Regions from separate parts of the Bradyrhizobium sp. ORS 86 genome, predicted to be linked through region 1. Evidence: predicted binding sites of a transcription regulator. Region 1 holds the regulator's gene; each other region holds the start of a gene.
The links. The regulator HrcA, encoded in region 1, represses chaperone genes, less so after heat shock. The targets are predictions, from matches to a motif close to GTTAGCACTCNCNNNNNGNGAGTGCTAAC.
Positions count from the first base shown of each region.

Region 2: a site for HrcA is predicted at 2,025-2,053, ahead of groES (co-chaperone GroES). Genes of this name have one in related genera too.
Region 3: a site for HrcA is predicted at 4,622-4,650, ahead of P6U25_RS08425 (co-chaperone GroES). Genes of this name have one in related genera too.

Region 1 is NZ_CP120699.1:163,542-170,992, forward strand. Features, by position in the region: gene dnaK (molecular chaperone DnaK) at 1-607, opposite strand, end outside; gene P6U25_RS00770 (hypothetical protein) at 1,186-2,124, shown strand; gene pncA (bifunctional nicotinamidase/pyrazinamidase) at 2,226-2,936, shown strand; gene grpE (nucleotide exchange factor GrpE) at 2,958-3,563, opposite strand; gene hrcA (heat-inducible transcriptional repressor HrcA) at 3,667-4,755, opposite strand; gene rph (ribonuclease PH) at 4,913-5,626, shown strand; gene rdgB (RdgB/HAM1 family non-canonical purine NTP pyrophosphatase) at 5,638-6,273, shown strand; gene hemW (radical SAM family heme chaperone HemW) at 6,260-7,417, shown strand.
Region 2 is NZ_CP120699.1:6,638,578-6,646,028, forward strand. Features, by position in the region: gene P6U25_RS30580 (protein phosphatase CheZ) at 279-1,055, shown strand; gene P6U25_RS30585 (hypothetical protein) at 1,307-1,822, opposite strand; gene groES (co-chaperone GroES) at 2,150-2,446, shown strand; gene groL (chaperonin GroEL) at 2,607-4,250, shown strand; gene P6U25_RS30600 (antibiotic biosynthesis monooxygenase family protein) at 4,436-4,804, opposite strand; gene P6U25_RS30605 (MarR family winged helix-turn-helix transcriptional regulator) at 4,901-5,377, shown strand; gene P6U25_RS30610 (hypothetical protein) at 5,509-6,705, shown strand; gene P6U25_RS30615 (ester cyclase) at 7,083-7,451, shown strand, end outside.
Region 3 is NZ_CP120699.1:1,824,533-1,831,983, forward strand. Features, by position in the region: gene greA (transcription elongation factor GreA) at 1-151, opposite strand, end outside; gene sfnG (dimethylsulfone monooxygenase SfnG) at 1,518-2,618, shown strand; gene P6U25_RS08420 (acyl-CoA dehydrogenase family protein) at 3,062-4,258, shown strand; gene P6U25_RS08425 (co-chaperone GroES) at 4,694-5,008, shown strand; gene groL (chaperonin GroEL) at 5,096-6,745, shown strand.

The DNA.
Region 1 (7,451 bases):
TCGAGACGTCGAAGGTGCCACCACCGAGGTCGTACACCGCGATCGTGCCGGCCTTCGACTTGTCGAGGCCGTAGGCGAGCGCGGCAGCCGTCGGCTCGTTGATGATGCGCAGCACTTCGAGGCCGGCGATCTTGCCGGCGTCCTTGGTGGCCTGACGCTGTGCGTCATTGAAATAAGCGGGAACCGTGATGACGGCCTGTTCGACCTTCTGGCCGAGATGCGCCTCAGCGGTCTCCTTCATCTTCTGCAGGATGAAGGCCGAGACCTGCGAGGGCGAATAGGTCTTGCCGTCGGCTTCGACCCAGGCGTCGCCGTTCGATGCCTTGACGATCTTGTAGGGAACGAGCTTCTTGTCCTTCTCGACCATTGGGTCGTCATAGCGGCGGCCGATGAGGCGCTTGACCGCAAAAAACGTACGCTCGGGATTGGTCACCGCCTGGCGCTTCGCCGGCTGGCCGACAAGCCGCTCACCATCATCAGTGAAGGCAACGATCGACGGCGTCGTCCGCATGCCTTCCGCGTTCTCGATCACCTTGGCGTTTTTGCCATCCATTACGGCAACGCACGAATTCGTGGTGCCGAGGTCGATCCCAATGACCTTACCCATGGTTTTCATATCCTTCTTGCTACGGCAGGTTGGTTGGGCCCTGACGGCGCTCCGTACCGAACCCCCAGACGTTCACATACTCGCGATATTGCGACGGTGAGCCTGATATAGGAGAGAGGGTCTGGCCCGCAAGGACTGGACGCAACGTTGAGGCCTGAAAAGACTGACGTTTGAAAGATTGTGTCAGCCCCGCCTTCGTGCTGGTTCAGCCCACGAAACATGTTAACAAATCGGCAATGATTGCGAGCGCAACCGACGGCGCCGCGGCGCTCTGCCAGTGGTCCGTTTGTTGAGTGAACGCTCACAACGGGCGCGCGCCGAAGAGCGGGAGGCGCGCTATTTGGCCGCTGACGGCATGCCGCTCGCGGGGCCTCTCCCTTGAAGGCGCCGGGAAAGGCGCAAAAGTGCCCGCTTATCCGGCAAAACGCGGCCGGAATCGGGGCCGTACCGCCGGAATGGCTAGATAGCGACCCTGTTGCAGAGCCATCAAAACCGCTAAAAGCGGGCCGACTGGGTGAGCTCCACCCAGCCCTGCATCGGGCCGTCGAGCGGCCGCCGAGCAAACCGGTAGATCCCCCATGACGCCTTTTCGCCTCCTCGCTGCGGTTGCCTTGCTGATCGCTGCCACGTGTTCTGCCTTCGCAGCCGACGTGGTGTTTCCGCCGGGCGCTCATGTCGGAATGAAGCCACTGGTCGGCCTTGTCCGCGCGAAGACCTTCATCGGTTTCGAGACCGAGGACCAGAGCGTGAGGGTGCTGATCGCGGATCTGCCCGCGGACGCCTATGGCGAGGTGGTCAGCGCTTTCAAGGCCAACCCCGGCGGCAGCGGCGGAATCAAGCCGGAAAGCCTCGAGACGCCGGCCGGGCTCGGCTACTACACCATCGAGAGTGCGCGGGACGGCGCGACCAATGTGCGGCGCTACTCCATGATCCTACCGGGCCCGACCTTCTCCGGCTATATCGCGGTGCAGGTGCCCGAGAATGCGGCCAAGATCTACACCGATGATGCCGTTCGGCAGATGTTCGCATCTGCCGTGATCCGCAACGAGGTGCCGGTCGACGAGCAGCTCGGCCTGATGCCGTTCAAGGTCACCGAGCTTGCCGACTTCAAGAACGTCCGCATGGTGGCACCGGGCGCGGCGCTGATCCTGGCCGACGGCGACGAGAAGAGCGGCTTTGAGGCCAAGCCCTTCATGATCCTTGGCGTCGTCGCCTCGACCGCGGCCTCGCCCGACGATCGCGGCCGGTTCGCCCAGCAGGTCGCCACCACGATCCCCGGCGTCCGCGACGGACGCATCACGATGTCCGAGCCCATCCGGATCGATGGCCAGCCCGGCTACGAGACACGGATCGACGCGACCAGCGGCAAGGACAATACGCCGGTGACCATCGTACAGTGGCTGCGGTTCGGTTCGCAGTCGTCCGTGCGCATCATCGGCAGCTCACCGCGCACGGACTGGGGGACGGCGTTCCCACGCTTCCGCGCGGTGCGCGACGGCATTGAGCCGCGCGGCTGATCCCGCGTCCCGCAAGACGCGCCGAAGAAAATCGGACTTTCGCCGGCAGACAGACGGAACTAGCCTCCTCGCGCGGGTTCACGCGAGCGGGGAGAGGAACGATGTTGGATCGACGACAGGTTGTTGCGGGTCTCGGCGCGGCGGCCCTGGCAGCCCTGGTTCCAGGCCGGCTTTGGGCGGCGACGATCCGGCCCGATGATGCCTCGGCGCTGCTGGTGATTGACGTCCAGAACTGCTTCCTGCCCGGCGGCAGTCTTGCGGTGAAGGACGGTGAGCAGGTGGTGCCTGTGATCAACAGGATCGCCAAGAGCTTCGCCAATGTGGTGATGACCCAGGATTGGCACACGCCTGGGCACGTCTCCTTCGCCTCAACCCATTCCGGCAAGAAGCCATTCGAGGTGATCGATCTTGCCTATGGCAAGCAAGTGCTGTGGCCGGACCATTGCGTGCAGGGCACCGATGGCGCCGCACTGTCGAAGGATCTCGCAATCCCGCAGGCCGAGCTGATCATCCGCAAGGGCTTCCACAGGGATGTCGACAGCTACTCCGCCTTCACCGAGGCCGACGGCAAGACCACCACCGGACTTGCCGCCTATCTGAAGGCACGCAACGTCACGCGCGTGTTCGTGGCCGGCCTCGCCACGGATTTCTGCGTGGCCTGGACGGCGCTCGACGCCCGTAAGGCCGGCTTCGAAACCTATGTGGTGGACGACGCCTGCCGCGGCATCGACACCCAGGGCTCGCTCGCCAAGGCGTGGGCCGACATGGACAAGGCCGGCGTCAAGCGCATCCAGTCGTCGGATATCGCCTAAGCAGATTGCGAGGTCGGACCCTCAGGCCGTGAAATCGGCAGCCGGGGCGGCCTTGGCGCCGCCCTTGGAAACGCCGACCAGCGCCGGACGCAGCACGCGCTCGCCGATCATGTAGCCGGCCTGCACGACCTGGACGACGGTGCCTGACGGCACCGACGGGTCCGGCACTTCGAACATCGCCTGCTGGAAGTTCGGATCGAACTTCTCGCCCATCGGATCGAATTTCTTCACGCCGTTCTTTTCCAGCGCGCTGAGCAGCGAGCGCTCGGTCAATTCGACGCCTTCGATCAGCGCCTTCAGGCCGGGATCGGCGGCTTCCTTGGCCTCGGCCGGAACGGCGTCGAGCGCGCGCTGCAGATTGTCGGCGATCTCGAGCACATCGCGGGCAAAGCCGGTAATGCCGTAGGTCTTGGCATCGGCGACCTCGCGGCGGGTGCGCTGACGGAGGTTCTCCATCTCGGCCAAGGTGCGCAGCGTCTTGTCGCGCGCCTCCGCCAGTTCCTTGGCCAACGCCTCGGCCGACCCGACCTCGGGATCATCAGGCATGACGTAGGGTTTGGAGACCACAGGCTCACCCGTCGGCGCCGGATTGTCGGTATTGTCATTCGTCCGGTTCGGATCGGTCATGGCTTGCCTTCTCGAAAACTCGCGTCGGTTCAAATCTTGGGGATTGGTCAGGCGGGATATCGTGCTTTGGCGGCGAAAATCAAGCGGTCCCTCCGGCTTCCGGTCAGCCGCCCAGGATCTTGCTCACGATGCGCGCGGCGTAATCGACCGTCGGGATCACCCTGGCGTAATTGAGCCGCGTCGGTCCGATCACGCCGAGAACGCCGACGACCCGGCCCTGGGCATCGCTGTAAGGCGCCATGATGGTTGAGGAACCCGACAACGAGAACAGCTTGTTCTCCGAACCGATGAAGATCCGCACCCCCTCGCCGCGTTCGGCACGGCCGAGCAGATCAATCACGCCCCGTTTGGTCTCGAGGTCGTCGAACAACGACTTGATGCGCTCGAGATCGTCGAGCGCATGCAGATTCTCGAGCAAATTGGCATGGCCGCGCACGATGAGCTGCCGATCCTCGTGCTCGCCGCCGGACCAGCTCGCGATTCCGGCCGCGACGACCTTCTGGGTGAGCTGGTCCAGTTCGGCCCGGCTCTGCGTCAACGCGGTCTCGAGCTCGAGGCGCGCTTCGGCCAGCGTCCGGCCACGAATCCGTGCATTGAGGAAATTGCTCGCTTCGGTCAGCGCCGAGGAGGGAACACCTGGTGGCAGCGCCAGAACGCGATTTTCGACCTGACCGTCTTCGCCGACCAGCACGACCAACGCCTTCTCGGGCTCCAGCCGGACGAATTCGATGTGCTTCAAGCGCGCGTTCGACTTCGGCGTCAGCACCACTGCCGCAGCGCGGGTCAGGCCCGACAGTCGCATCAGCGCTTCCTCGAGCGCAGCCTCGACCGTTTGCGCGCGACCGACCGAGGCAAGCTGGGTCCGGATCGACTGCCGCTCGTCCTCGGTGAGATCGCCGACTTGCATCAAGGCATCGACGAAGAAGCGCAGACCGAGCTCGGTCGGCAGCCGGCCGGCCGAGGTGTGCGGGGCATAGATCAGGCCGAGTTGCTCGAGGTCCGACATCACGTTGCGGACCGACGCCGGCGACAGCGGCAGGGCGATCAGGCGCGAAATGTTGCGCGAGCCGACCGGCTCGCCGGTCGCCAGATAGCTCTCGACGATTTGACGAAAAATGTCGCGCGAACGCTCATTGAGCTGAGCCAGCCCCGCATGCGGTGCGATCAAGCCTATCGGATCGTGGTGAGCCACACTCCAGTCCCTCACATTGCCCCTAATTTGTCGATCCGGGAGGCCGGTGACAAGCATGCATTCGGCCCCCAGAACCAGGGCCGAAAACCCTTGCCGCTGCTCCTTCCCCCTCCTACAAGCACGGCCAGCCACTTCTCTCGGATTTTTGGAGGACTTCATGCGGCCAAGCCGCCGTGCGCCCGATGAACTGCGTCCCGTGTCGCTGGAACGCGGCGTCGTCAAATATGCCGAGGGTTCCTGCATGGTGAAGTTCGGCGACACCCATGTGCTGGTGACGGCGACGCTGGAGGAGCGGTTGCCTCCCTGGCTCAAGGGTCAGGGCCGGGGCTGGGTCACCGCCGAATACGGCATGTTGCCGCGCGCCACCCTGGAGCGCACCCGACGCGAGGCCTCGGCCGGCAAGCAGGGCGGTCGCACAGTTGAAATCCAGCGGCTGATCGGCCGTTCGCTGCGCGCGGCCATCGATCTCGAAGCATTGGGCGAGCGCCAGATCACCGTCGATTGCGACGTGATCCAGGCCGATGGCGGCACCCGCACCGCCTCGATCACCGGCGCCTGGGTGGCGCTGGCCGACTGCATCAACTGGATGAAGACCCGCAACATGCTGAAGACCAACGTGCTGCGCGACAATGTGGCGGCGATCTCCTGCGGCATCTACCAGGGCACACCGGTGCTCGATCTCGATTATGCCGAGGATTCCGAAGCCGAGACCGACGCCAATTTCGTCATGACCGGCGATGGCCGCATCATCGAGGTGCAGGGCACCGCCGAGAAGACGCCGTTCTCGCAGGACGAATTCCTGGCGCTGATGGCACTGGCACGCAAAGGTGTCGCGCGTCTGGTCGACTTGCAAAAGATCGCGGTGGCGTAGTCAGATTGGTTATGCATCGCCGAATCACCGGAAGGCTCGTGATCGCCACCCACAATCCCGGCAAGCTTGCCGAGATGCGGGAGCTGCTGGCACCGTACGGTGTCGAAGCGGTATCCGCCGGTGAGCTCGGCCTCGCCGAGCCCGAAGAGACCGGCGATAACTTTCGCGCCAATGCGGCAATCAAGGCGATCGCGGCGGCCAAGGCGACGGGATTGCCAGCCTTTGCGGATGACTCCGGACTCGTGGTCGACGCGTTGGACGGGGCGCCGGGCATCTATTCGGCGCGCTGGGCCGGCGAGGGCAAGGACTTCATGGCCGCGATGACGCGGATCGAGCGCCTGCTGCAGGAGCGCGGCGCTACCACGCCGGACCGCCGAAGTGCACATTTCGTTTCCGCGCTGTGCGTGGCATGGCCGGACGATCATCTCGACGAGGTCGAGGCCCGCGTCGATGGAACCTTGGTCTGGCCGCCGCGCGGCACGGCCGGCTTCGGCTACGATCCGGCCTTCCTGCCTGACGGCCACGCGCGGACATTTGGCGAGATGACCAGCATCGAGAAACACGGCCTGCCGCCGCTCGGCCTTGGCCTGTCGCATCGCGCGCGCGCCTTCGTGAAGCTCGCGGAGATCTGCCTTGAGCCGCACTGAACGAGCAGCCTTCGGCGTCTACGTGCACTGGCCGTTCTGCCTGTCGAAATGCCCGTATTGCGATTTCAACAGTCATGTGCGGCATGCGCCGGTCGACGAAGAGCGCTTCGTGCGCGCGTTTGCTCGCGAGATCGAGACGACGGCGGCGCGCGTTCCGGGCCGCGAGGTCTCCTCGATCTTCCTCGGCGGCGGCACGCCCTCGTTGATGCAGCCGCAGACCGTCGGGGCGGTGCTCGACGCGATCGGCAAGCACTGGTCGGTGGCGCGCGATGTCGAGATCACGCTCGAGGCCAATCCGACCAGCGTGGAGGCGACGCGCTTTCGCGGCTATCGCGCAGCCGGCGTCAACCGCGTCTCGCTCGGCGTGCAGGCGCTCGACGACGCATCGCTGAAGGCGCTGGGGCGCCTGCACACGGCCCGCGAGGCGCTCGATGCGGTGGCGATCGCGCGCTCAGCGTTCGATCGTTATTCCTTCGACCTGATCTATGCCCGGCCCGAGCAGACGCCACAGATGTGGGCGAGCGAATTGAAGCAGGCGATCTCGGAGGCGGCCGAGCATTTGTCGCTCTATCAGCTCACGATCGAGGAAGGCACGCCGTTCTTCGGGCTGCATGCCGCCGGAAAGCTGCAGACGCCCGATGAAGCGGCCGCGCGCGCGCTCTACGACGTGACGCAGGAGGTCTGCGCGCGCGAGGGCTTGCCGGCCTACGAAATCTCCAATCACGCCCGCATCGGCGCCGAGTGCAGGCACAACCTCGTCTACTGGCGCGGCGAGGAATATGCCGGCATCGGCCCCGGCGCGCATGGCCGACTCGACATCGACGGTGTCAGGCACGCGACCGCCACGGAGCGACGCCCCGAGGCATGGCTGCTGAATGTCGAGGAGCGCGGTCACGGCGTCGTCACCGATGACAGCCTCAACAGCGAGGAGCGCGCCGACGAATTCCTGTTGATGGGGCTGCGGCTCGCCGAGGGCATCGATCCCGAACGCTATGCGGCGCTGTCGGGTCGCCAGCTCGACCCGCACCGCATCGCCGTGCTGCGCGAGGAAGGCGCCATCGCCGTCGATGCCGACGGTCGGCTGCGGGTGACGAAGTCGGGCTTCCCGGTGCTCGACGCGGTCGTTGCGGATTTGGCGGCTTAGGCGCACGCTGCCAAAATATCGAAAACAACCCCAT
Region 2 (7,451 bases), 1.2 Mb from region 1:
GCAGACTGGCGCCTGCACACCTGCGCCGCTGCACGTGGTCAATAAGCAATGAAAACCGCATCGGTCTGGTAAACGTCACGGGCGTTTCGATTCACCACGTCGTCACGCGCATCGGGTTTTGTCCGGTAGCGTTTATTTTGCGTGAATGCGCGAGCCGCATGGTTAATCGGCGGTTTGAAACCGCGTCGCGGCACGCTCGGCAAATTGTTCCGGCGTGAACCTCACGTTAAATCGCCGCTGTCTAGAACGGGCGCAGTCATTGGGGCGGGAATGAAATCATGTCGGTGAAGCGTAAGCGTTTTCGTGTCGAGCAGGCCATGATCGGCGATGTGGCAATGCCGGAGCCGGAGGCTGCCGGTGGCGCCGATATCGGTCCGATGCATCGCGAGATCATGGACGAGCTTCGCTCGATCCGCGCACAGATGGCCGCGCCGCGCGCCGCCGGCAACGAGACCGCCGAGGCGATCGTGGCGCGCGAAGTCGCCGAAGCGCATGCGCTGCTCGAGACCTATCGCGCCCAGGTCGAACAGTGCGAGAAGCTCAAGGTCGAGCTCGATCTGATCCACGATGCGATCAGCCGCACCAAGCGCGAGATCGCCGTGCTGCACGGCAAGAGCTTCAACGGCGAGGAAATGGCCAAGGTCAATGGCGAGCTCGGCGCGGTCGTCGGCGGCACCGAGCAGGCCACCCAGCAGATCCTCGAGGCGACCGAAGCGATCGACCAGGCCGCGACCGCGCTGTCGAAGAATATCACGCCGGATCAGCAGAAGCTGCTCAGCGAAGATATCCAGGAGCGCGTGATCGCGATCTTCGAGGCCTGCAACTTCCAGGATCTCACCGGCCAGCGCATCAGCAAGGTGATGCAGACGATGAAGTTCATCGAGCAGCACATCAACGAGATGATGGACATCTGGGGCGGCGTCGATGCCATCAAGGCGCACGTGCCGCCGATCGTCGACACCCGCGAAGGCGATGCCCGCCTGCTCAACGGTCCGAAGCTCGACGGCGATGCCGGTCACGCCTCGCAGGACGACATCGACGCGCTGTTCGATTGAGAAGCGTCAGATCAGAACAAAAACGCCGGCCCAAAGGCCGGCGTTTTTTGTTTCCCCGCCCGTTGACGCCATTGCCTTCTCCCCTTGTGGGAGAAGGTGGCGCGAAGCGCCGGATGAGGGGTTCTGTCAGCGAACGCAGGACGAAAGAGACCCCTCACCCGGATTGCATCTGGCGATGCAATCCGACCTCTCCCACAAGGGGAGAGGTGCACCATCGCTGCGGCACGAGTTAAAGTGAGGATTTTTACCGATCACGCCCTGGGCGCGCAGCGGACATAGACCATGTTGCCGTAGCGCACGGCGGCGTCCTTGTCGACGAAGCGGGTGACCAACACGCGGCCGTCGAAGGAGATAATCTCGCGGTCCTGCTCGCCGGGCGTCGGACCGGGCGGGCCGATATAATTCTTGCCGCTCGGCGACCCCTTCAGCCGCAATTCCTGCGGGGTAGCCTGGTCGGCCAGATGCATGATGACGCCGCCATTCTGACCGGCACCGATCACGTAGGGCTGCTTGCACTGGGCGCGCGCGGCGGCCTCGGTGCGGGCGCGGTCGGCGGGATTCTGGTACGAGGCGAGCCCCCAGCGGCCGACGATCTCGTCGGGCCTGATTGAGGCCGGCATTTCCGGAGCCAGGCCCGGCCCGGGCCCCGGCTCGGGGTTCGACGATAGTGACGGCAAGTTCGTGCTGCTGCATGCCCCCAGGGTTATCGTCAGCGCCGAGACAGCCGCGAACCGTGCGACCAATCGCGCGTTGAGTGACCTGATCATCTGTATCATCCCCCCGACAATGTCCCAGCCGCACCCATCCCGGCAGCCAAGCGTAAAACTTAAGACCGAGCAATGACGTCCGACGAAATTGCGGCATCGCTACGATTTGGTTTCCGTCTCACCATCCTATATTGGCCTCACCAAGGCCTTAACCCCGGTTTGCTTGACAGAAACAGCGCCAGGCCATATTTCCCGGCGCGCAATTAGCACTCTGGCACCACGATTGCTAAATGGTGGCCGGGCGTCCCGCCCGGCGCCGACCCGGACCGGCATCCAACGCCGGGCTCGATGAACCAGACCTGAAACCAGCCTCCAAGAGGGAACGTCATGGCTAAATCCAAATTCCGCCCGCTGCACGACCGCGTCGTGGTCAAGCGTATCGATGCCGAGGAGAAATCCAAGGGCGGCATCATCATTCCGGACACGGCCAAGGAAAAGCCTTCCCAGGGCGAAATCGTCGCCGTCGGCCCGGGTGGCCGCGACGAGGCCGGCAAGCTGATCCCGATCGACCTCAAGACCGGTGACCGCGTGCTGTTCGGCAAGTGGTCGGGCACCGAGGTCAAGATCGACGGCGAGGAGCTCCTGATCATGAAGGAGTCCGACATCATGGGCGTGCTGGTCTGATCGCCACTCAATTGCGCGGCCGCTACACCCATTCGTCGTCATGCCCGGGCTTGCCCCGGGCATCCATCGTTCTTCGAAAGATGGATCGCCGGGTCAAGCCCGGCGATGACAGGTGCGGGAGCAGCAAGCGCATCTTTCAAAGCTGACAGGAGTTCAAGATATGGCTGCCAAGGACGTAAAATTCGCCGGAGACGCCCGCGAGCGCATGCTGCGCGGCGTGGACGTGCTCGCCAATGCGGTGAAGGTGACGCTCGGGCCGAAGGGCCGCAACGTCGTGATCGAGAAGAGCTTCGGCGCCCCGCGCATCACCAAGGACGGCGTCACCGTCGCCAAGGAGATCGAGCTCGAGGACAAGTTCGAGAACATGGGCGCGCAGATGCTGCGCGAGGTCGCATCCAAGACCAACGACACCGCCGGTGACGGCACCACCACCGCGACCGTGCTGGCGCAGGCGATCGTCCGCGAAGGCGGCAAGTCGGTCGCCGCCGGCATGAACCCGATGGACCTCAAGCGCGGCATCGACATCGCGGTCGCAGCCGTGGTCAAGGACCTCGAGAAGCGCGCCAAGCCGGTTGCTGCCTCCTCCGAGGTTGCCCAGGTCGGCACCATCTCGGCCAATGGCGATGCCGCGATCGGCAAGATGATCGCGCAGGCGATGCAGAAGGTCGGCAATGAGGGCGTGATCACGGTCGAGGAGAACAAGTCGCTCGAGACCGAGGTCGACATCGTCGAGGGCATGAAGTTCGACCGCGGCTACCTCAGCCCCTACTTCATCACCAACGCCGAGAAGATGACCGCCGAGCTCGAGGACGCCTACATCCTCCTGCACGAGAAGAAGCTCTCCGGCCTGCAGGCGATGTTGCCGGTGCTGGAAGCCGTGGTGCAGTCCGGCCGTCCACTGCTGATCATCGCCGAGGATGTCGAGGGCGAGGCGCTGGCGACGCTGGTGGTCAACCGCCTGCGCGGCGGACTGAAGGTCGCCGCCGTCAAGGCGCCGGGCTTCGGCGATCGCCGCAAGGCGATGCTGGAGGACATCGCGATCCTGACCGGCGGTCAGTTGATCTCCGATGAGCTCGGCATGAAGCTCGAAAGCGTCACGGTGAACATGCTCGGCCGTGCCGGCAAGGTCGTGATCGACAAGGAGAACACCACGATCGTCAAGGGCGCCGGCAAGAAGAAGGACATCGATTCCCGCGTCACGCAGATCAAGGCGCAGATCGAGGAGACCACTTCCGACTACGACCGCGAGAAGCTGCAGGAGCGTCTGGCCAAGCTCGCCGGCGGCGTCGCCGTCATCAAGGTCGGCGGTGCGACCGAGATCGAGGTCAAGGAGAAGAAGGACCGTGTCGAGGACGCGCTGAACGCGACCCGCGCCGCGGTGCAGGAAGGCATCGTGCCCGGCGGCGGCGTGGCGCTGCTGCGCGCCAAGAAGGCAGTCGGCCGGATCAACAACGACAATGCCGACGTGCAGGCCGGCATCAACATCGTGCTCAAGGCGCTGGAAGCTCCGATCCGCCAGATCTCGGAGAATGCCGGCGTCGAGGGCTCGATCGTTGTGGGCAAGATCCTCGAGAACAAGTCGGAGACCTTCGGCTTCGACGCCCAGACCGAGGACTATGTCGACATGGTCGACAAGGGCATCATCGACCCCGCCAAGGTGGTGCGCACCGCGCTGCAGGACGCCTCCTCCGTGGCCGGCCTGCTGGTGACCACCGAAGCCATGGTCGCCGAGCTGCCCAAGGACGCGGCGCCGGCGATGCCGGGCGGCGGCATGGGTGGAATGGGCGGCATGGGCGGCTTCTAAGCCTCTCGCTCCCATCTGCATCGAGATCGAAGGCCGCCTCCGGGCGGCCTTCTTTTTTGTAGGAGCTGAAGCCTGATGAAGTTCGGTTGAGCTGGCGCGGCAGCGGAAGTTCACCTCTCCCCGTCGTCGGGGAGAGGTAAACCGAATCCGTGGCCGGCCCGGCTTCGATCCATATTCATCGCGCGCTACGCGACGCAGACGCCTGGGACCGCGACCTTCTGGAACAGATGCGGGGACGCCACGGCTGACGAGGGATACGCCGACAGCTTCGCCCTGAACTCGGGATTTGCGAAGGCGGCCCGGAAGGCGGCGGTCGATTCCCAGACCGCGTAATTCAGATAGGCCGGGCTGTCGCCGATCGCGCGGTGAAGCTGGGTCGAGATGAAACCCGGCTGCCGCTTCATGATCGCGGCGTCGTCCTGCCAGGCTTTGAGGAAGCTATCCTCGTCGGCCTTGTCGAGCGTGAAGAGGTTCACGAGCACGACGGACGTGGCATCGAGGGCGAGCTGACGTTCGATCGGGAATGCGGGATCCAAAGGACGCATCTGGGGCATGGCAGGCTCCATCCAATTTGGTGCTATAGTGTCATTCCGGTATGATACGTCAGACCATATTGACATCATAATGTCAATATGAATTTATGGTGACAAATGCCCCAGACCAAGCGAACCCCGGCCGGCGAGGGCCTGACCAATCTCATCCCCGACCTGTTCCGGCTCAACAGCCTGCTGTTCACGGCCGGCGACCGGATGGTGGCGCGGCTTGGACTGACCAGTGCCCGCTGGCAGATTCTCGGCGCGATCATCGCAGCCGAGCGTGCGCAGCCGGTGGCATGGCTGGCTCGCGATCTCGGTGCTGCCCGGCAGAACGTGCAACGGATCGTCAACGACCTGGAACGGGATGGGCTGGTCACCTTCGAGACCAACCCGCATCACCGCCGGGCGCAACTCGTGGTTCCCACCGACAAAGGACGCCAGGCTTTCGACGCGGCCATGCGCTTGCAGCTTCCCTGGGTCAACGGCCTCGCCGACGGACTTTCGGTGAAGGACATCGAGACCACGAGCCGCGTCATGAGCACGTTGCGCGCGAAACTGACGAGCAATAACGACCGTGAAACGAGCGCCTGACGCCACGGAAGCGCTCCACATCATCAGGAATTCGAGCCAGGGCCGCCTCCGGGCGGCCTTCTTTTTTGGCCAATGACACAGAGGTTTGCTAGTTACGGCGGAACCGATTCCGCCCTTCGAGGACTCATCGTATGCGCGCGCTCCCGCTCCTGCTGCTCGGTCTTGTCGCCGCCTCGGCACCCGCCGTTGCCCAGATGAAGCTGCAACCCAGGGCCGGGACCGGTGGGCCTGAGACGCGCTATTTCACCGCGCTTGACGGCCTGATGGAGGGCAATGCCGACGTGATCCTGAAGGAAACCCGTCAAGGCAAGACCGTCACCGCAGCCGTGCTCGACGTCTGCTATCCCGCCCAAAAGGGTTCCGATCGCAAGGACCGCTTCATCGCCAACCTCACCGTCAACGGCCAGACTCTTTCGGGCAGCACGCAGAGCGTCGCCGACAAGCAGCCGGTCGCCGTCAAGCTTACCCGCAAACAGACCGGCGACACGTTCGAGTTCCGCGGCCAGATCACCATCGGCCAAAACGTGACCGAGGTCGCCTCGTCGGACAATTCCGATCTCAGCGAAAGGGAATTCCAGGACAACCAGGCGACCGATGATGCCATCACGGCACAGCCGAAGGATTTCACCGACGTCTCGCCGGAATCGGTCGGCATCCGGGTGAAGCTCGAATCCGCCGCGGATTTCCTCAAGAGCCTGAAGGGTGACGCCGTCGAGGTCAGCACCTCGAGCCTTGCGGTGACCTGCGACGCGATGCGCGCCGGTGAGCAGACCATCAACCTCACCGTCGATCCCGAACACGCTGCCGCGCTGCTCACGAAGGCGAAATCCGCGCCCGGCGTGACCGCAGCAGGCTGGACCAGCGGCGTGATCGAGATGGATCGCACCATTCGCTTCCCCGCCGCCGACTGGCGCGACGGCGACAAGATCAACCGGGACAAGATCGCGACCACAATCTCCAGCGTGCTGGCAAAAACCCTGTCGGCCAAGCCGGCGTCGGCGTCATGGAACGCCAACACCGGCAAGCTCAAGCTGATCCTGAAGCGTCCGAGCCCGATCTACCCGTCGCTCGGCCTCACCGAGAATCTCGAGATCACCGCGCTGGTGTCGCCGGAGAAGCCCGGCAGCTCCGACCGGCTGATCCTGTGGGTCTCGAGCCCCGTGACCACGACCACGGACGACAGCGCCGGCGCGAAGCTGACCCTGACCGAAGACACCGGCAGCGACGAGGAAGGCGGCGAGCCGAAGGACGACAACGGCTCGATTGACGCGCTGATCAAGGAGTTCAAGGGCCAGCGTTGGGACGCCGACAAGTCGCTGTGGCGGTAAAGCCCGCGCGGCCCGGCGGGAAGCCCGCGCCTGATCAGCGACATGACGTTCTCGCGTGCCTGCACGGCAGCGGCATCCGGACCGGACTGAAGCATCCCGTTGCTGCGCAGCGCGGCGACGGCATCGACGTTGCGCATGATCGAGGCACGATCGAGCGGCATCGATCCACGGACCACCCGATTTCAGATCGCGCGACGGTGGTCACCACACTGCGCTAAGCGCAGCAGCGGTCACGCAAAATCTCATCCGCATCTCACATTGCGCCTGGTCCGGAATCGGGTGGAGGGAAGCAGGTCTCCGAATGCCTACTGCGCGCATTGAAGCAACGCCGATCGCGATGCTCGCGACACAGGCACAGCGCGAATGGAGACGATGCGATGTCAGAGAATAACAAGAGCGTAGTGGCCCGATGGTTCAAGGAGTTTTGGGGAAATCCCTGGAATCCGCAAGTCATCGACGAGCTCGCGACCGCCGACATTGTCGTGCACTACCCGATGCATGAACCGAAACGAGGACGCGCGGAGGTCATGAACTTCATGACGGAATTTCGCGAGGCCTTTCCCGATCTCAACTTCTGGGGCGTCGGCGATCTCATCGCGGACGGCGACTATGTTGTCGGCCGCTGGGAAGGCGGCGGCACGCACACGGGTCCGGCATTCAGCGACTTCCGGCTGGGCTCGATCCCCGCGGCCTCGGGACGCAAGATGAGATTCGCCGGCACGACGGTGCTGCGTGTGCAGCAGGGA
Region 3 (7,451 bases), 1.7 Mb from region 1:
TCTGATATTCCGAGTTCTCGACCAGATTTCGGTCATTGGCGATCGCCTGTTGAATTCGCTGAACGAGATCTGGTCGCTCGGTGCGGATGCGGTGACGCAGTTCACCTTCGAGCGCAGCATGCCCCTCGGCCGTCATGGGAAGCTTTATCATCGGAATTGTTCTAACGGGTTAATCGACGAAGTCTTGTCGCCTGAATGAATGGTGCCTTTGACGCTCGATACTGGCGCCGATGAGTGCCACGGCCTGGACCTATCGGAGCCGATCGAAATCGATCGCCGTAAGCCTCGGGTGCAACGCCATGCGCCGACAGATGTTCCAATCCTGATGATTGTTGCTGCACTGCAGGTGCAAGCCGGCGGGGCAGCCGACCGCTATGTCGTGGGCTTGACCGATATGGTTCGGTACCTCTACTCAAGATAAGGAGCTCTAGGATCCAAGGGGGTGCCAACGCTGATAGTCCACCACCCGAGCAATGACATAGCAAAGGCCAGACGTGAGACTGCAGCCTGGATGAGGTGCGATGTCGTCCCGCAAAGGTGGACGCAGGGTTTGGTAAGCCGGCGCGGTTCCGATCGCTTTTGCGGAACTGGCGCTTACGGGTTGGCCACGGCATGTAAATTAGCGAGCGGCAAACTGAAGAGCCGAACGACGCGTTTGATCTAGCAACGCACCCGTATCGATCGCAACGAATGCGCGCTTTAGTAGCCTACGACTTGTTGAAGGCGCCGCGAGCCGGAACAGGCGGCCCGCGGCGCCGTTAGCAAAAGCCATGTCCTTATTTCCGACAACGTCCAACGAGGACTGATGCAGCGCATTGTCGGCAACGTAATTGCCGCCGCGGCGATATCAGCTCCGCTAAACGGTGCGCAGATGATCAAACCCGATGTTCGCATTCGATCGCCTAGAATTCAGGCGGCCGTAACTTCGTTCAAGCGATGAGGCGGCGTCTTAAAGCGACTGATTAAGTGGTCGATCGTGTACCGCCTGGGTCGACAGCCGCAAATGCGCGGGCGCCAAAGCGAACGTCGCACTCGGAAAGGCCGTGTTCGAAGGTCGCATCGTTGGGATCGATGCGCTTGGCATTCGGTACTGCTGAACAAGCTCGCGACCAGAGCTGCAGCAATAAACGACGCGTTCAACGCGAATAAGAGAACGTTGCTTTCCCCGACCGCCTGGAAAAGAGTGCGCCTTGGACTCGCGCGTGATCGGTTTCTCTGCGAGTATCAGTTGCTCGCCGAGCGCGCTTGCGAGGGAGAATGCGGATGACTTGCTCTGGCCTCCTTGATCAATCTCGAACATGCGTCGCATCGTTGACGCCGTGCCGTGCGGCCTGTTGCTGACGTACCGAGCATGCGCCGGCGGCGATCAGCTGACCTGAGCCGCGCCAACCGTCCCGTAAATCACATCTAACGACGGCTCGAACGAGCGGCGTCGCAACGGCTGGCACACGGCAGCCTGGGTGCTTCGTTGCGCCAGCGTCACGTCCTACTCCAGCCAAAACCGTTGAGGTACCTTCATGAGCACCAGCAATGATTCGATCAAATTCGCCTACTGGGTCCCGAATGTCTCCGGTGGTCTTGTCATCAGCAAGATCGAGCAGCGCACCGGATGGGACATCGATTATAACCGCCGCCTGGCGCAGATCGCGGAGCAGGCGGGGTTCGAGTATGCGCTGAGCCAGATCCGATTCACAGCCGGTTATGGGGCCGAGTTTCAGCACGAGCCTGTTGCTTTCAGCCATGCGCTACTTGCAGCAACGAACAAGCTGAAGGTGATCGCGGCCCTTCTTCCCGGACCATGGAATCCGGCTGTTGCGGCCAAGCAGATCGCAACCATCAGCCAGCTCACCGAAGGCCGCGTCGCGGTCAATATCGTCAGCGGCTGGTTCCGCGGCGAGTTCGCGGCAATCGGCGAGCATTGGTATGATCATGACGAACGTTACCGGCGCTCGGAAGAGTTCATCCGGGCACTACGCGGCATCTGGACTCAAGACAGCTTCACGTTCCGCGGCGATTTCTATCGCTTCAAGGACTACACGCTGAAGCCGAAGCCGGCGCCGCCTCTGCCAGAGATCTTCCAGGGCGGCAGCTCGCGTGCGGCGCGCGACATGGCGGCGCGGGTATCGGACTGGTACTTCACCAACGGCAACTCGGTCGAGGAGATCAAGAAGCAGGTCGACGACATCATGGCCAAAGCCCGCGCAAACAACCGTTCCGTCAAAATCGGCGTCAACGGCTTTGCCATCGCGCGCGACACTGAGGCCGAAGCGCGCAGCGTCCTCAATGAGATCATCGACAAGGCCGATCCGGAGGCCGTCAATGCCTTTGGGCGCGAGGTCAAGAACGCCGGCAAGGCGTCGCCGGAAGGTCAGGGCAATTGGGCGAAATCAAGCTTCGATGACCTCGTCCAGTACAACGATGGATTCAAGACTAATTTGATCGGCACGCCGGAGCAGATTGCCGAGCGCATCATTGCGCTTAAGAAGGTTGGCGTTGACCTCGTGTTGCTCGGTTTCCTGCATTTCCAGGAAGATGTCGAATATTTCGGCCGCCGCATCATTCCGCTGGTCCGCACGCTGGAAACGAACATGGCCGGGCACGTCCAGGCGGCCGAATGACAATGGTTGACGTGACGACGATAGCAGCAAGTGCGGACCGCCTTGCGCCAGATGGGGTCTTGCTGAGCCGGCGCTCTCTCTGGCTTGTCGGCCGAGCGGTCCGGCGATGGCACAGTTGCGGCCGGTGCGCTTGCGTGCGGAGATCTCGCTGACGTTCGAAGCACCGCGGCGCTCGGTGACATCGAGCCTGAAGTCGTGGCGGCGAAATGCGAGCCCTGATCGGAAACGGGACGCCGCGCCAAGGCTGGATCCGGTATCGTGCGCGCTTTGCCGATGTGGTGCAGCTGGCCGAGCACGCGGGTCGCGTGCACATTCCAGACCCTCGCGGTGTACTCGCCCGCGTGGCTGCCGAGCTGCGTCTCGGCGGCTCGTCGCCGGGGCGATCTTAACGGAACGTTGCCGACGCAGGCTCTCGCTTGACACTGCCCAACAGGAGAATGACCATGACCAACGACAACTTCGCTCACAGGGCCGACGACGACGCCTACGCTCGGCTCGACGCGGCGATCGACGCCACCGTAAAGGTGAACGCCGATCGCAACGACAAGGAGAGCCGATTTCCGCGGGAGAATCTCCACGCATTGTCGGACGCCGGCTGGACCGGCGTGCTGAACGAGGTGCAGTTCGGCGGGCTCGACTGCAGCCATATCGACTTCGCCGAGGCTGCCTGTCGGATCGGGCAGGTCGATGCCTCGACCGGCCTCGTCTACGTGATGCATGTCGGCGCGGCGCAGACCATCAATCTGTTCGGCAGCACCGATCAGAAGGAGCGATGGCTCAAATCGAACAATGGACGACTGCTCGGCACTTATTCGACCAGCGAGCGCGCCACCGGCGGGCACTGGTGGTACAATCTGTCCGAAGCGTCGCGAGATGGCGAGGACTATCTCGTCAACGCCGAGAAGTCGTTTACGACTAGCTCGGGCCAAGCCGACTATTATGTGGTCCAGACGCGCACTCCGGGCGCCAAGGATCAGGCCGACATCGTGTTCTTCATCGTCGACGGCACGTCCCCCGGCATTGAGTCACGGCCATGGGATGCGCTGGGTGTCAAGGCTAATCATTCGGGCGCAATCCGCTACATCAACGTGCGTGTACCACAACGCGACAGGCTTGGTGCCGAAGGGCAGGGCAAGGAGATTATCTATGACGGGGTGTCGCCCGTCTACTTGATTGGGCTCGGCTCTGTCTGGGAAGGTGTGGCGCGCGGCGCGCTGAACGCGGCGGTCGCGCACACCACACGCTTCGTGCATAGGGACCGGAACAAGAGTCTTTCGGACTACCAAGCGATCCGGCAGGAACTCGGGGCAGCCAAGGTGCTGGTCGAGACGCTGCGGCCTTGGCGCAACGAACTCGCGGGCCAACTGGACGCGCTGTGGCGCGCTGGCAGGCCGCAGAGTGAAATCCTTATCCCGCTGACCGAGTTCAAGGTGCATGCCGCCGAAGTCGCCAACAAAGTCGCGGCCACGGCTCTGACGGTAACGGGCGGCTATGGGTACCATCGGGGGCCGATCGAACGCGCCTTCCGCGACGCGCGCGCGGCCATCGCGATGGGGCCCTCCAATGTGATCGCGCGCGATTGGATCGGCAAGGCTCTGGTCGGTCTGCCGCTGGAGCTGTTCTACGAGGGGGGAGAATAGTGAGGATTGAGAACTGCTCGCAACATTGTCTGCTATCTGCGGCTGAAAAGAATAAGAGCATCTACTTTCAGATGCAGTGCCGTTTCCGGCCGTCAGAGATCTTTCAGGATTCTTATGCGAGCCCAACCGGTGGCAAGTCCCGGACCCAAGGACGCCTTTAGAAAACTCGAAGTCGTTCCCGCTACCTGCTGGCCGGGTTGGGCGTAGCCCGAGGCATAATGGGGCCACCAAATCGTCTTGGCTTTGGTCGGAAGGTCCCGTCGGCAAACGGCGGGCTCCTTCTTTAGGTAGGGGGTAAGCGCCAATTTTTTTGCTACAGACCCTTGCTCCGGAAGAAGCCTGTCCTATTTCAGTTCCGCCTGCATTAGCACTCGCCGGCATCGACTGCTAACAGTCGAGAAATTGTCAACTCGTGCAAGTAGTTAGGAGGACTGTATGAATTTCCGTCCACTTCATGACCGCGTCGTTGTCAAGCGCATCGACGCCGAAGAGAAGACCGCTGGCGGCATCATCATTCCAGACACAGCCAAGGAAAAGCCCTCCCAGGGCGAAATCATCGCCGTCGGCCCGGGCGGCCGTGACGAGGCTGGCAAGTTGATCCCGATCGACTTGAAGATCGGTGACCGCGTGCTGTTCGGCAAATGGTCGGGCACAGAAGTCAAGATCGACGGCCAGGAGCTCTTGATCATGAAGGAGAGCGACATCATGGGCGTTCTCACCGAAATATCTTCCAACAAGAAGGCCGCCTAACCCACTGCTCGCACCGCTCACCCCTGAGGAGCGCCTGCCGGGCGTCCTATCCAGGGTGAGATGAAATGAAACTCAGGGAAATCAACTATGTCAGCTAAAGAAGTCAAATTCGGAGTAGACGCACGCGACCGCATGCTGCGCGGCGTCGACGTTCTCGCCAACGCAGTGAAGGTCACCCTCGGTCCGAAGGGCCGCAACGTGGTGCTCGACAAGTCGTTCGGCGCTCCCCGCATCACCAAGGACGGCGTCACCGTCGCCAAGGAGATCGAGCTCGATGACAAGTTCGAGAACATGGGCGCCCAGATGGTGCGCGAAGTCGCTTCCAAGTCCGCTGACGCGGCCGGCGATGGCACCACCACGGCGACCGTGCTGGCGGCTGCAATCGTCCGCGAGGGCGCCAAGGCGGTCGCCGCCGGCATGAACCCGATGGATCTGAAGCGCGGTATCGACCTCGCGGTCGAAGCCGTCGTTGCGGACCTGCAGAAGAACTCCAAGAAGGTCACCTCGAACGAGGAGATCGCCCAGGTCGGCACCATTTCGGCCAACGGCGACGCCGAGATCGGCAAGTTCCTCGCCGACGCCATGAAGAAGGTCGGCAACGAGGGCGTCATCACGGTCGAGGAAGCCAAGTCGCTCGAAACCGAACTCGACGTCGTCGAGGGCATGCAGTTCGACCGCGGCTACATCTCGCCCTACTTTGTCACCAACGCCGATAAGATGCGCGTTGAGATGGACGACGCCTACATCCTGATCAACGAGAAGAAGCTCTCCTCGCTGAACGAGCTGCTGCCGCTGCTCGAGGCCGTGGTGCAGACCGGCAAGCCGCTGGTCATCGTCGCTGAAGACGTCGAAGGCGAAGCGCTCGCAACCCTCGTCGTCAACCGCCTGCGCGGCGGCCTGAAGGTCGCGGCCGTCAAGGCTCCGGGCTTCGGCGATCGCCGCAAGGCCATGCTGCAGGATATCGCGATCCTGACCGGCGGCCAGGCCATCTCGGAAGACCTCGGCATCAAGCTCGAGAACGTCACGCTGCAGATGCTCGGCCGCGCCAAGAAGGTGATGATCGACAAGGAGAACACCACGATCGTCAACGGCGCCGGCAAGAAGGCCGACATCGACGCTCGCGTTGCCCAGATCAAGGCGCAGATCGAGGAGACCACCTCGGACTACGACCGTGAGAAGCTGCAGGAGCGTCTCGCCAAGCTCGCGGGCGGCGTCGCGGTGATCCGCGTCGGCGGCGCGACCGAGGTCGAGGTGAAGGAGCGCAAGGATCGCGTGGATGACGCGATGCACGCGACCCGCGCGGCTGTCGAGGAAGGCATTTTGCCGGGCGGCGGCGTCGCGCTGCTCCGCGCCACCGAAGCTCTCAAGGGTCTGCGCACCAAGAACGACGACCAAAAGACCGGCGTCGAGATCGTGCGCAAGGCATTGTCGTGGCCGGCCCGTCAGATTGCCATCAACGCCGGTGAAGACGGCTCGGTCGTGGTTGGTAAGGTCCTGGAGAAGGACCAGTACTCTTACGGCTTCGATGCGCAGACGGGCGAGTACAGCAACCTGGTCTCCAAGGGTATCATCGATCCTACGAAGGTCGTGCGAGCGGCGGTCCAGAACGCCTCCTCCGTGGCGGCGCTCTTGATCACCACGGAAGCGATGGTCGCCGAGTTGCCCAAGAAGAACGCTGCCGGCCCCGCAATGCCTCCGGGCGGCGGCATGGGTGGCATGGGCGGTATGGACTTCTGATCCAGTCGCGTCACGCGGAACGCAAAAATAAGAAAGCCCCGGCAGCAATTGCCGGGGTTTTGTTTGCTCATCGATAAAGCGGGTCACTAAGGCCGTCGACGAGGCTCGTTCCCTTGGAACCGTGTTGGAATACCGTCGTCCAGCTTGCATCGGGCAATGTGAGGCGCGAGAGCTGTATTGGCGAGTCATACCTGACGTTGCCACTCATCCCGGAGCGTGCCAGCGATGTGCATACTCCAGGAGGGCGGTCACTCCGGATCGTTGCAGATCGTGTGCCCGATGGGGTGCAACTGTAGTCTCAGCCCCCTGTAGGGCCGGCGGCGCAATCCTCGCGGCACGGCTCTGTCCTCAGCATTATGTGGCGATTCAATAAGGCAGCGCAGAGTGAAGGACCCAGAGGCTGTCGCGGTAGTCATCTCAGCGCTCCGGCAAGTTCACGGCGACGATATTGCTCGCGCACTCCTTGCTGACGGAATGAGCCTAGCTGTTCTTATGGACGCGGTTTTCTCTCTATCAATGCGGAATAGCGAGGCGGTTCGAATGATCGCCAGAGCGTTAGACTCTCGCGATTTCGTCGTCTCCCCTGACGTCGGCTCGCTTTGGCACGTAAAGTATTTATATGATCGCCCAGGGTCCATGACCGTCGTCGATATGCTGGTACTGACACCTGAGAAGACGTTCATGAGCACTGAAATTTCGTTGCGGC